Lichenibacterium dinghuense: one gene and its partner. Each later gene encodes a partner of the first gene's protein in a complex. Links are inferred from orthologs where the notes say so. Each region holds a gene or a part of one and is shown on either strand. Other genes may lie near its edges.

Region 1 (6,433 bases):
GAACCGCATCGGCGCGCCCTATCCGGTGCTGCTGGCGCTGGCCGGCACGGCGCTGGCGGTGTCGCCCATCTACGTGCCGGGGATCCGGCTCGAGCCCGACCTCGCTCTCACCCTGTTCGTGGCGCCGGTGATCCTGGACGCGGCCTTCGACGCCTCGCCGCGCGACCTGCGCGAGAACTGGGTCCCGGTGACGGGCCTCGTGCTGGTCGCCGTGGCGCTCACCATCACGGCGGTGGCCCTCGTGGCGCGGTGGCTCGTGCCCGGCATGCCCTGGTCGGTCGCGGTGGCGCTCGGCGCCGTGGTGTCGCCGCCCGACCCCGTCTCGGCCACCGCCATCCTGGGCCGCCTGTCGCCGCCCCGCCGGCTCGTGGTAATCCTGGAAGGCGAGGGCCTGCTCAACGACGTCAGCGCGCTGCTGGTCTACCGCCTGGCCGTGGCGGCGGCGGTCGGCACGGAGCTGACGGCCGGCCACGCCGTGCCGCTGTTCCTGCTGAACTCGCTGGGCTCCGTCGCGCTCGGCTGGGCCCTGGCCCGGCTCTACATCCTGCTCGCCGGCCGCATCGCCGACCTCGCCATCTCGGTGGTGACGCAGTTCGTCGCCACCTTCGCGGTCTGGATCGTGGCCGAGAAGCTCGAAGTCTCGACCGTGCTGACCATGGTGGTCTACGCGCTGGTGCTGGCCCACCGCACGTCGAGCGTCCAGAAGGCGGAGGTGCGCCGCGGCTCCTTCGCGGTCTGGGAGGTGGCGGTCTACGTGCTGAACGCGCTGGCCTTCATCCTGATCGGCCTGCAGCTCCAGGACATCGGCGACGCCATCCCCGGCGGCGTCACGCGCTACGTCGGCTTCGGCCTCGCCATCCTGGCCACCGTGATCGCCGTGCGCCTCGCCTGGACGTTCACCTACAACGCGCTGGTGCGCCTCATCGAGCGGTTCACCCTGCCGCCCGAGCAGCGCACGCCGGCGCTCCGCTCCTACAAGAGCGCGCTGGTGGTGGGCTGGTGCGGCATGCGCGGGCTGCTCACGCTCGCGACCGCCCTCGCGCTGCCGTTCGACGGCGCCCTCGGCAACGCCGAGCACCGCGACCTCGTGATCGTCGCGGCCTTCTCGGTGGTGCTCGGCACGCTGGTGATCCAGGGCCTCACGCTCGGGCCGCTGCTCGCCTGGCTCGGGCTCGACGACGACGGCCGCGGCGAGCGCGAGCGCGCCGCCGCCCGCCAGGAGGCGACGCGCGCCGCCATCCGCTCGCTCGACGGCGTCGACGAGCCCGAGGCCGCCATCCTGCGCAAGGAATATTCGGTGGTGCTGCAGGACGAGGCCATGCGCCACCTGCGCCCCCGGATGTTTGGCAAGCTCCGCATGGCCGCCATCGCGGCGGAGCGCGAAACCCTGCTGCGGATGCGGCGCGACCACGCCATCGGCGAGGACGCCTTCCGGGACGTCGAGGAGGAGCTCGACTGGGCCGAGGGCAACGCCCGGCGCCGCGGCCGCGCTCTCCCGGCACCGGAGGAGGAACGGCGATGACGATCGTGGTCCGGGACGCGCGGGACGAGGACCTGCCGCAGATCCTCGCCATCCACAACCACGTGGTCGCGACCTCGACGGCGCATTACAACGCCCACCCGGCCGACCTCGCCGACCGGCGCGCCCTGGTCGCGGGGCGGCGGGCCGCGGGCCTGCCGTTCCTCGTGGCGGCCGAGGGCGACGCCGTCGCGGGCTACGCCTCCTTCGGCCCGTTCCGCCCGCAGGACGGCTTCGCCGCGACGGTGGAGCACATGATCTACGTGGCGCCCGCCTTCCAGCGCCGCGGCGTGGCGGGGCAACTGATGCCGGCGCTGGAGGCGCGGGCGCGGGCACTCGGCGTCCACGTCATGCTGGGCGCCATCGACGCCGAGAACGCGCCCTCGGTCGCGCTGCACGAGCGGCACGGCTTCGTCCGCGTCGGGCTGATGCCCCAGGCCGCGCGCAAGTTCGGCCGCTGGCTAGACCTCCTGTGGATGCAGAAGACGCTGGGCTGAGGGGTCGTCACGGGCCGGCGAGCAGCTCCCGCCCGTCGTGGCCCGCGATGTCCACCTCGGCGATGCGCCCCGGCTCCACGCCCTCGCCGAGCCGCACGGGGGAGAAATCCTCCATCCGCCCCCGGCCGCCGCGCTCGGCCAGCACGGCAGCGCGCGTGCCGGCGTGGCGGTCGAGGTGGCGCGCCAGCGCGGCCTCGCCCGCGGCCCGCAGCGCCGCGGCCCGCGCCCGCACGGCGTCGCCCGGCACGGCCGGCATGCGGGCCGCGGGCGTGCCGGGCCGGGCCGAGAAGGGGAAGACGTGGAGGAATGCGATCCCGCAGTCCGCGACCAGCGCCAGCGACTCCGCGGCGTGGGCGTCGGTCTCGGTCGGGAAGCCGGCGATCAGGTCGGCGCCGAGGGCGATGCCGGGCCGCAGCCGCCGCACCGCCTCGCAGAACGCCACCGCCTCGGCGCGGCCGTGGCGGCGCTTCATGCGCTTCAGGACGAGGTCGGAGCCGTGCTGCAGGGAGAGGTGCAGGTGCGGCATGAAGCGGGTCTCGTCCGCCACCACGTCGAGGAGGTCCCGGTCGGCCTCGACGCAGTCGATGGAGGACAGGCGCAGGCGCTTCAACTCCGGCACCTCGCGCAGGACGCGCTTCAGCAGCGCCCCGAGGCGGAGGCCGTCCGCGTCGTAGGAGGTGACGTCGACGCCGGTCAGCACAGCCTCGGCGGCGCCGGCCGCGACGAGGCCGCGCACCTCCGCGACGACCCGCTCGGGCGCGCGCGAGCGCGACGCGCCGCGCCCGAAGGGGATCACGCAGAAGGTGCAGCGGTGGTCGCAGCCGTTCTGGATCTCGACGAAGCCGCGCGTGTGTCCGCCCGCGGCGCCGGGCCCGAAGACCGGCGGGGCAGCGGGGGCGGGCGCGTGGCCGGGCCGCGCCCAGGCGGCGGGATCGGCCTTGCCGGCGTTGGGGAGCACGCGCGAGATCTCGGGCATGGCGCGCAGCGCGGCGTCGACCTCGGCGGCGCAGCCCGTCAGCACGATCGGCGCGCCCGGCCGGGTCCGCGCGGCGCGGCGCACCGCCTGCCGGGCCTGGCGCACGGCCTCCGAGGTCACGGCGCAGGAGTTGACGATCGTGAGGTCGGCGTGGCCGGCCGCGAGCGCCGCGGCCCGCATGGCCTCGGATTCGACGATGTTGAGCCGGCACCCGAAGGTGACGACCGCGACGCCGCCCGGCCCGCTCACCACGGGGCCGTGCCGCCCGTCGCGGGGTCGAGGCGGCCGCGGTGCTCCAGCTCCACGGGGCCGGTCATCAGCACGGGGCCGCCGGCGCTCCAGTCGATCGCGAGCTCGCCGCCCGGCAGCAGCACGCGGGCGCGCCGGCCGGTGAGCCCGCGCAGGGCCGCGGCCGCCACCGTGGCGCAGGCCGCCGAGCCGCAGGCCAGCGTGGCGCCGGCGCCGCGCTCCCACACCCTGAGCCGGATCTCCCCCGGCCCCCGCACCTCGGCGAAGGACACGTTGGCGCGGTCCGGGAACATGGGGTGGTGCTCGAAGCGGGGGCCGACCGCGGCGAGGTCGATCGCCTCAGCGTCCGGCACGAAGAAGACGGCGTGCGGGTTGCCCATGCTGACGGCGGCCGGCCGCTCCAGCCCCGCGTCCTGGAGCGCGTCGCCGAGGTCGAGGTTGAGCGTGTCGGCCGCCTCCCGCAGCGGGATGTCGCGCCAACCGAAGCGCGGCGGCCCCATGTCGACCGTGAAACGCAGCGGCCCGTCGCGCCGGCACGACACGCGGGTGCCGTCGACGTCGAGCACCACCGCGTCGCCGCCGCCCGTCTCGGCCACGAACCAGGCGACGCAGCGCGAGCCGTTGCCGCAGGCGCCGGCGCGCGACCCGTCCGTGTTGAAGATCCGCACCGCGATGGCGCCCTCGTCGGGGCCGTCCGACAGCGCCATGAGCTGGTCGAAGGCGAGCGGCCCGCGGCACAGGGCGCGGGCGGTGTCGCCCGTGAGGGCCGGAGGGGCGCCGCGCTCGTCCACCACCAGGATGGAATTGCCGGCCCCGTTCATCTTGGCATAGCGGAGCATGGGCGAGAGGTGGCACGGGCCGGGGGCCGCGACAACCCCGGCGCCGGATCCGCGGATGTCGGGCGGGCGGTGTGGACCTCGTGACCGGACGCAGGCTCTGGACGCTCGTCATCCCGGGTCGTTCGCGCCTGCGGCGCTCGGCCCGGGGCGACACGGGGGGCGCGGTGTTCGGCGGCCGGAGACCGGACCGCCGACGTCAGTCCGTCATCACCAGCGCCCAGTAGGTCTTGTAGCGCGTGCCCGGCGCCGCGGCGGCCGCGATGCCGATGCGGCGGATGGGGCGGTAGAGCAGGTTGGCGTCGTGGCCCGGCGAATGCTGCCAGCCGAGGAGCGCGCGCTCGAAGCTCGGATAGCCGGCCGACACGTTCTCGGCCTCGGCGCCGCGCTTGATCCCTTCCGCCGCCACGCGTGCGCCGAGCTCGCCCGCCAGCGTGTGGCTCAGCGTGTCGGCCCGCGCCATGGCGTCGGCCTGGCGCTGCGCCACGCGGTTGAGCGCGGGGTCGACCTCGACGGCGCCGAGCCCGTGCGCCGAGCGGTAGAGCGCGATGGCGCGCCGGGCCGCCTCGACGTCGACCGGCAGGGGACCGGCGCCGACGACCCGCGGCGCCCCTTCGGGCGCGGGCAGGGTGGAGCAGCCGGCCAGCGCGATGGCGGCCAGCGCCGGCGCGCCCGCGCGGAGGACTCGCCTCAGCACCGCCGCGACGTCACTTCAGGAAGACGTAGATGTCGACCTCGAGCGAGTTGTCGTCCGAACTCTTGGTGCGGTTGAGGTATTCCTCGGCGAACATGTTCTTGGCTTCGAGGCCCTTCTCGTCGAGGTAGGCCGTGATGGCCTCGTAGGTGGAGTCGATGTCGTCGTAGGCGCTGCGGTGCTGGAACTTCATCACCTTGCCGCCGGGCGACAGGCCGAAGGACTCGTCCGCCGGCATGTCGGCGGGCTTGGCGCCGGGGTCGGCCGCCACCGGCACCATGGCGGTGTATTTGAAGCCGGCGTCGTCGGTCTCGGTGAAGACCGCCATGGGATGGCCGGTCGGCTGGATCTTGTCCTTGGCGAGCTGCTCGTTGAGCTTGGTGAAGCTGTCGTTGAGCGACTTGAAGCCGTCGTCCCAGGTCGACTGGCCGCTGATCTGCACCACGGGGTGGGGCTGCAGCGTCAGGGTCTGGCTGATGGAATTGTCGCCCGGCGCCGCGGGCGCGGCGGCGCTGGCGTCGGGCGCGGAAGGGGCGGGGGCGGTCGGCGCCGGGGTGGCGGGCGCGTCCGCGGGCGGCGGAGCCGGCGTCGCGGGGGCGGGCGTCGCCGGAGCCGCGGGGACGGCCGGCGCCGGGGCGGTGGTCTGCGCCGGCGTGGTCTGCGCGCGGGCACCCGTCGCCGCGAGCCCGCCCGCCACCGCCGCGGTCAGGGCCAGCCGGCCGAAGCAGCGAAGGAATCCGTTGAAAGCCATTCTGCTGTGTCCCGAGAAGGAGCCGCGGCGATCCCGCGGCGACGCGCTCCGGCGCATCTTATCCGACGGATGGGCCGGAATGGGAACAGGCTAACGGCAAGCTCAAGCGCCCGCTCAGGCGCCGAGCCCGCCCCTGCGCCGGATGAAGTCGATGACCGTGTCGACGCCGTCGCCCGACTTCATGTTGGAGAAGACGTAGGGCTTGCCGCGCCGCATCCGCTCCGTGTCGCGCTCCATGACGTCGAGCGAGGCACCGACCAGGGGCGCGAGGTCGGTCTTGTTGATGACGAGCAGGTCCGACCGGGTGATGCCGGGGCCGCCCTTGCGGGGGATCTTCTCGCCCCCCGACACGTCGATCACGTAGACGGTGAGGTCGGCGAGCTCCGGCGAGAAGGTGGCGGCGAGGTTGTCGCCGCCCGACTCGATCAGGATCAGGTCGAGGTCCGGGAAGCGCCGGTTGAGGTCGTCCACGGCCGCGAGGTTGATCGAGCAGTCCTCGCGGATGGCCGTGTGGGGGCAGCCGCCGGTCTCGACGCCGAGGATGCGGTCGAGCGGGAGCGCCTCGGCGCGCGCCAGGATCTCGGCGTCCTCCTTTGTGTAGATGTCGTTGGTGATGGCGGCGATGCCGTGGTGGTCGCGCAGCCGCTTGCAGAGCTGCTCCATCAGCGCCGTCTTGCCGGAGCCGACGGGTCCGCCGATGCCGACCCGGAGGGGCCCGTTTCTGGAGCTCATGAGCGGAACAGCCTCGAATACAGGGTCTCGTGCCGCAGCGCGGCGACGTCCGACCTTAGGGCACAGGCGCCGAGGTCGTCGAGCGTGGAGGCGGCCGCGAAGGCCCCGAGCCGCCGCGCCTCGGGCAGCAGCGCCGCCGTGACGCGCTGCCCGTCGGTCTGGCCGATGGGGCCGAGCCG
Region 2 (6,396 bases), 160 kb from region 1 along the record:
CGGCAACTCGAAGCCGGCGTAGTCCTTCGGCGCCGGCAGCTCGCGCAGCATGCGCAGCACCGCCTCGTGGTCCTCCGGCCCGGCGCCCAGCGGGACGTTGGCGAGGACGTGCAGCGTCGGGTCCACGACGAGCCAGAAGGGACGCGACGCTCCGGGCAGGCCCGACGCGCCCGGCTCGCGCGCGAGGGCGCCGCAGATGCGGGCTGCGGTGCCCGAGGCGTCGTCCATGAAACGGACACCCGGCAGCATGTCGGCGACGCGGCCCGCCGCCTTGTCGGCCGGGTCGCGCCCCATGCCGAAGAAGCAGGCCCGCTCGTCGTCGAACAGGTGGCGGCCGCCGCGCACCGCCGCCAGCGCGGCCGCGACGGCCGGTTCCGCGGCCGAGGCGTAGAACAGGAACACGAGGTAGCGTCCCGCCACCGTGTGGTAGCCGAAGGGCACGTCGGGCGCATCGCGCAGCGCGGCCCAGGGGAACAGGTCGCCGCGCGACAGGTTCACGAACGACATTCCCGCATCTTCCGCCACCGGCCCGCCCTCCGACGCGTGTTCCGATCGTTTCACCCCAGGTCTTAGCCAAGGCTAAGCGGCGTGACAACGGCCCCGGTGACGTCCGCAGGGCTCCGCACTCGGGTTGTCGGGATGCGTGAAGCCCGAGATCATGACGGCTGGGCAGCCTGCTCCCCAGGCAAGCCACGCCAGGGCAATCGCCTCAGGTTAACGCGGGCTGCGCGGCCGCGAGCGGGTCGACATGGCCTTCGCCTTCTCGGCCGCCTGCAACCTCGTCTGCCTGTCAAAGCTGCTCGCTGGACCAGAGGTGGCGTGAGGTGGCGGGGCATGGGCGCCTGTCCCGCCGCGACGAGCGCCAGCCCCGTCGCGGCGGCAGAGAAGCGGACGGCAAAAAGACCGACCCTCACGCTTTCCGCCATCTACCAGCCAAAAACAACGCAGGAAGAAGCTGAGAGGCTGGACGTCGATCCTTTTTCAGCGACCTGCTGGGGAACGGTCTGGGATATAGCTCAAATCGATGCCGAAAAGAACGATAAAAGCAATGTCTTAGGGGAAAACGTTGGCGGAGAGAGCGGGATTCGAACCCGCGATACGGTTTCCCGTATACACACTTTCCAGGCGTGCGCCTTCAACCACTCGGCCACCTCTCCGGCCGGCGCTCACGCGCCGGGCCGACCCGGAGGTCGGCGGGCCCCCGGTTGGCGGGGCCGACAGCGGTCTATCATCGGAGACGCGCCGAGCGCAACAGCCGGGCCGCGGTTTCCCCCCGCCGCGCGGCATCTCCCGCCGTGGTCCCGGAACGGGCTCCGTTGTAAGGCACCGGGGCGGGCCGCGCCGGCCCGCCCTTTCGACGGCGGTCCATGCTCCGGTTCCTGCTCCGCGCCATCGGCTTCGTGCTGGTGGCCGCCGCCTTCGCGACCCTGGTGGTGGACGGCAGCCGCTCCATCGCCGGCGGGCGCGCGCTCTTCTACACGCTGGGCGAGATCGCGGCCTGGCTCGGCGGGGCGCACTACGCCGCGGCGCTGGCCGCGGCGGGCGCCTGGCCCGGCCCGGCCCAGCGCCTCGTGGCCGGGGTGCTCGCCGTGCCGGGTTTCGCCGTCACCGGGGCTCTCGGCCTGCTGCTCCTCTACGCCGGGCGCCCGCCGGCCGCCGGCGTCGGCGCGTCGAGCCGCCGAGCCTGAATTTCCGCGGCGTCGTCCCCATATCTGCACCGTCGCGGCTTTCGGAGACGATCCCCATGCTGTTCCGCAAGAAATCCACCCTGCCCACGGCCGCCGAGGCCCTGCCGGGCCGGTCCACCCCGCTGCCCACGCTGGACCGGCACCTCGTGCTCGGCACGCCGCTGAAGGGGCCGCACCCCGCCGGCACCGAGGTCGCCTATTTCGGCATGGGCTGCTTCTGGGGCGCCGAACGGCTGTTCTGGCGCCTGGGCGATGGCATCGTCACCACGGCCGTCGGCTACCAGGGCGGCGAGACGCCGAACCCCACCTACGAGGAAACCTGCACCGGCATGACGGGCCACGCCGAGGTGGTGATGGTGGCCTTTGATCCGGCCAAGGTGAGCTACGGGGCGCTGCTGAAGCTGTTCTGGGAGGAGCACGACCCGACACAGGGCATGCGCCAGGGCAACGACGTCGGCACGACCTACCGCTCGGCGATCTACACCACGACCCCCGCGCAGCTCGCCGAGGCCGAGGCGTCCAAGGCGGCCTATGGCCGGGCGCTGGCCGCCGCCGGCCGCGGGCCGATCACGACCGAGATTCGCCCGGCGCCGGAGTTCTTCTTCGCCGAAACCTACCACCAGCAGTACCTGCAGGCGAACCCGCGCGGCTATTGCGGCCTCGCCGGCACGGGCGTGTCCTGCCCGGTGGGCCTGGGCGTCGCGGCCGAATGAGCCGCGCGGGCGGACATCAGCCGCTGAGCGGCTCGTGCGCCCCCAGCGGCCGGAAGCTCTCGACCACGCTCTCGTAGACCTGGCGCTTGAACGGGATGATGAGCTCGGGCAGGCGCTCGATCCGCTCCCAGCGCCAGGCGTCGAACTCGGGCTTGAGGCCGTGCTCGGGTATGTCGATGTTGATCTCGCGCTCGTCGCCCTCGAAGCGGAAGGCGAACCACTTCTGCTTCTGGCCGCGGTAGCGCCCCTTCCAGTTGCGGCGCGTGAGGTCGGCCGGCAGGTCGTAGGTGAGCCAGTGCGGCGCCTCTGCCATGAAGGACACGCTCGACACGCCGGTCTCCTCCCGGAGCTCGCGCAGGGCCGCCGCGCGCGGCGCTTCGCCCGCGTCGATGCCGCCCTGCGGCATCTGCCACTCGTACCCCTGGGCGGCGGGATCGGCGGCGCGCTTCGACCGGCGGCGCCCGATGAAGACGAGCCCGTCGCGGTTGAACAGGGTGATGCCCACGCAGGGCCGGTAGGGTGAATGGGGCATGGTCGACGTCCGACGGCCGGAGTTTCTCTTCGCTGCGCCCAATTTCGCCGATTTCGGCCGAAGCAGAAGAAAAAACTTGCGTCCGCGCCGCCGCATCCCCCGCCACCGCGACGCGTCCCGGCTGGGATCGCCGCGGCGGGACGCGTGCCGTGCCGCGGGGGGCTGGATTTCCGGCGAGGCTCGGCCTACATCGGTCGGGCGGAGCTGCGGGGTGCGTGAGGACTGTATTCCCGGGGCCTTATCGATTCCAACGGGAGCTGTCCCTGTTCTCGACCGTGGTCTTGAGCACACGGCGCCCACCTACGTTGTAGGTTCCCGGGATCGATATCCCACGGCCACTGCGGCCCCGCACTGTTGTCCACGTCGGCGCGAGGCCCTCATGGCGTCCGTCGACAAGACCGAGGTCCGCGCCCGCGCGCTGGCGTGCCGCGCCGCGGTCGGGCCAACCGGGAGGGCTTCCTTCGCCCGCCTCCTGGCCGAGGCCGGGCTCGACCTCGCCCGGCGCCGGTTCCCCTCGGCCGTCTCCGTCTTCCTGCCGATCCGCGGCGAGCCGGACACGCGCCCGCTGCTCGACGCCCTCGCGGGCGCGGGCATCCGCACCGCGCTGCCCGCGACGCCGCCGCGGGGCGAGCCGCTGCGCTTCCGCGCCTGGCGGCCGGGCGACCCGCTCGTGCCGGGCCGCTTCGGCACCGCCGAGCCGGCGCCCGAGGCCGCCGAGCGCGACCCCGACCTCCTGTTCGTGCCGCTCGCCGCCTTCGACCGGCGCGGCTTTCGCCTCGGCTACGGGGCGGGCTTCTACGACGGCGCGCTGGCCCGCCTGCGGGCCGTGAGGCCCGTCCTCGCCGTCGGCGTCGCCTTCGCGGCGCAGGAGGTGCCGGCCGTCCCCACCGAGCCCCACGACCAGCCGCTCGACGCCGTCCTGACGGAGCGCGGCCTCACCCTTTTCGGAGACTGAACCCTTGCGCATCCTCTTCGTCGGCGACGTGATGGGGCGCTCCGGGAGGGCCGCGGTGGCGGCTGAGCTGCCCAACCTGCGCGCGCGCTGGCGGCTCGACCTCGTGGTGGTCAACGGCGAGAACGCGGCCGGCGGCAAGGGCATCACCGAGAAGATCTGCGACGAGATCCTGGATGCGGGTGCCGACGCGGTCACGCTCGGCAACCACGCCTTCGACCAGCGCGAGGCCCTGGTGTTCATCGACCGCCAGCCCCGCCTCGTGCGGCCGCTGAACTACCCGCCCGGTACGCCCGGCCGCGGCGCCGCCCTGGTCGACCTCCACGACGGCCGCCGCGCGCTCGTCCTCAACGTGATGGGCCGCGTCTTCATGGATCCGCTCGATGACCCCTTCGCCGGGCTGGAGCGCGAGATCGAGGCCTGCCCGCTCGGCGTGGCCTGCGACGCGGTGGTGGTCGACGTCCACGCCGAGGCGACGAGCGAGAAGGTGGCGCTCGGCCACGTGCTCGACGGCCGGGCCTCGCTCGTCGTCGGCACCCACACCCACATCCCCACGGCGGACGGCCGCGTGCTGCCGGGCGGCACGGCCTACCTGACCGACGCCGGCATGACGGGCGACTACGACAGCGTGATCGGCGTCGCCAAGGAGGAGCCGATCCGCCGCTTCGTCCAGCGCACGCCCGGCTCCCGCTACGAGCCCGCCGACGGCCCCGCGACCCTCTGCGGCATCGCGGTCGAGACCGACGACCGCACGGGGCTCGCCGTGAGGGTCGCGCCCGTCCGGATCGGCGGGCTGCTGTCGCCGGCCGTGCCGGAGTTCTGGGAAGGGTAGCGTCGCCGTCTGGCGTCGCTAGGGGGATCGATGTAGCCTCGGCGCCGTGGCTTCGCTCCGCACTCTCGCCGTCAACCTCGCCGCCGTCGTCGGGCTGCTCGCCGCGGGCGCGGCGCCGTCCGACCGCCCGCCGGCGCCCGGACCATGACCGAGGCTCGACCGTGACCGCCGCCGACCCCCACGCCGCCCCCACGGCCGCCGCCGTGCCCGACCTCGCCGCCCGGTGGGACGCCGAGCGCAGGCTCGACCTCGCGCGGCTGTCGCCCGACGACCGCGCCGCGGCCGAGCGGATCGCCGCGGAGCTGCCGGCGCTCGACGGCGCCGCCGTCAACGGCTTCGGCGCCGACACCCAGACCCGCGCCAACAGCTTCCTGGACGAGCTGCTCGACGGCATCCGTACGGCCGACGCCGGCGTGTCCGGGCGGCTCTTGGCCGAGCTCGCCAGCGGCGTGAAGGCGCTCGACATCCCCGGCCTCCGGCGCGAGGCCGAGGGGCGCGGCACCGCGCTGGTGCGGATAGCGGGCGACCTGCCCGTGGTCGGCCGATACGTGTCGGCCTTCACGCGCTTCCGCGCCGACTACCGCCTGGTGATCGACCAGTTCTCCGACATCGAGAAGCGCGGGCGCATCGAGATGGGCCGGCTCGCCGCCATGGACAGCCGCATGGACAAGCTGGTGGCGGAGAACCTGCGCTCCCTGCGCGAGCTGGAGGTGCAGGTGGCGGCCGGCCAGATCGTGCTCGACCGCGAGCGCGCCCGCTTCGCCCGCGAGCGCCGCGACGCGCTCCGATCGCGCGACCCGAGCGCGCTGGCGGCCGTGCGGGACTTCGGCGAGCAGATCAACGGCTTCGAGACGCGGCTGCTGCGCCTCGCGGTGGCCATGGGCGACGCCATGCTGTCCGTGCCGCAGACCCGCAACGCCCAGACGGCGGGGCGCATCGAATACCGCAACATCCTCGACACGCTGCTGTTCGACCTGCCGCGGCTGAAGTCCGCCATCCTGCGCATCGCGGCGCTGAAGAGCATCACCGACGCGTCCAAGGCCAGCGAGGCCCGCCGCCGCCTGGCGCAGCAGATGAACGTGGCCGGCGTCGACGCGCTGGAGGCCGCCTACCTCCGCGCCAAGGAGAGCGAGGGCGGCGCGCTCGGCGAGGTGGCCGCCATGGGCGAGATCGCGGACCGCATCATCGGCATGATCGACCGGGGCGCCGCCATCGACGCCCGCAACCGCGCCGAGCGGGCCGAGGCGCAGCTGGCACTCGAAGGCACGAAGAAGCGTTACGTGGACGGGCTCGCCGCCGCGGGCGAGCGGGCCGTCCAGGCGGAACGCCCGGCCTGATCCGGGACGGGCGGGCGGGGGCAGGGGATCATGCAGTTCAGGCTGGACAGCTTCTTCAACCCGCACCTCGCGCCCGGCGTGCGGCGGCTCGACGCCATCCTGACCGTGACGGCGGACGGCGAGGCGGGCACCGGCGGGGCCCGGCGCGCGGTCGGCATCGTGCTCGACAATTCGAGCTCCATGAACGTCGCCGGCAAGATGGAGGCGGCCCGCCACGCGGCGCGGCGCTGCATCGACCTGCTGCCGCGGGACGCGCTGTTCACGGTGATCACCTTCGGCACCGCCTCGCAGATCGTGGTGCCGCTCTGCGAGGCGACCGACGCCAACCGCGCCGCCGCGCAC

What was found.
Region 2: the proteins of dapF (region 1) and L7N97_RS05015 are in contact, whole or in part, in a solved structure (PDB 5YGU), measured with the Escherichia coli proteins. The link is inferred for Lichenibacterium dinghuense from one-to-one orthologs.

The regions. Positions count from the first base shown.
Region 1 is NZ_JAJLMN010000001.1:885,734-892,166, forward strand. The notes cover bases 2,160-4,905. They hold dapF (diaminopimelate epimerase), read right to left. Parts: upstream 4,081-4,905; coding sequence 3,238-4,080; downstream 2,160-3,237. Other genes in these bases: L7N97_RS04270 (MiaB/RimO family radical SAM methylthiotransferase), read right to left, coding at 2,160-3,172; L7N97_RS04280 (CAP domain-containing protein), read right to left, coding at 4,277-4,774; L7N97_RS04285 (GyrI-like domain-containing protein), read right to left, coding at 4,785-4,905. Outside these bases: L7N97_RS04260 (cation:proton antiporter), read left to right, coding at 1-1,522; L7N97_RS04265 (GNAT family N-acetyltransferase), read left to right, coding at 1,519-2,016; more of L7N97_RS04270, read right to left, coding at 2,024-2,159; more of L7N97_RS04285, read right to left, coding at 4,906-5,522; urease accessory protein UreG, read right to left, coding at 5,637-6,254; L7N97_RS04295 (urease accessory protein UreF), read right to left, coding at 6,251-6,433. UniProt on the Escherichia coli protein: Involved in the succinylase branch of the L-lysine biosynthesis and in the biosynthesis of the pentapeptide incorporated in the peptidoglycan moiety. Catalyzes the stereoinversion of LL-2,6-diaminopimelate (L,L-DAP) to meso-diaminopimelate (meso-DAP).
Region 2 is NZ_JAJLMN010000001.1:1,043,508-1,049,903, reverse strand. Bases 1,176-3,884 are described here. They hold L7N97_RS05015 (RNA pyrophosphohydrolase), read right to left. Parts: upstream 2,934-3,884; coding sequence 2,418-2,933; downstream 1,176-2,417. Other genes in these bases: L7N97_RS05005 (5-formyltetrahydrofolate cyclo-ligase), read left to right, coding at 3,313-3,884; msrA (peptide-methionine (S)-S-oxide reductase MsrA), read left to right, coding at 1,745-2,401; L7N97_RS05025 (hypothetical protein), read left to right, coding at 1,368-1,688. In the rest of the region: L7N97_RS05035 (2OG-Fe(II) oxygenase), read right to left, coding at 1-507; more of L7N97_RS05005, read left to right, coding at 3,885-3,888; L7N97_RS05000 (TIGR00282 family metallophosphoesterase), read left to right, coding at 3,893-4,717; L7N97_RS04995 (toxic anion resistance protein), read left to right, coding at 4,879-6,054; L7N97_RS04990 (VWA domain-containing protein), read left to right, coding at 6,085-6,396. UniProt on the Escherichia coli protein: Master regulator of 5'-end-dependent mRNA decay.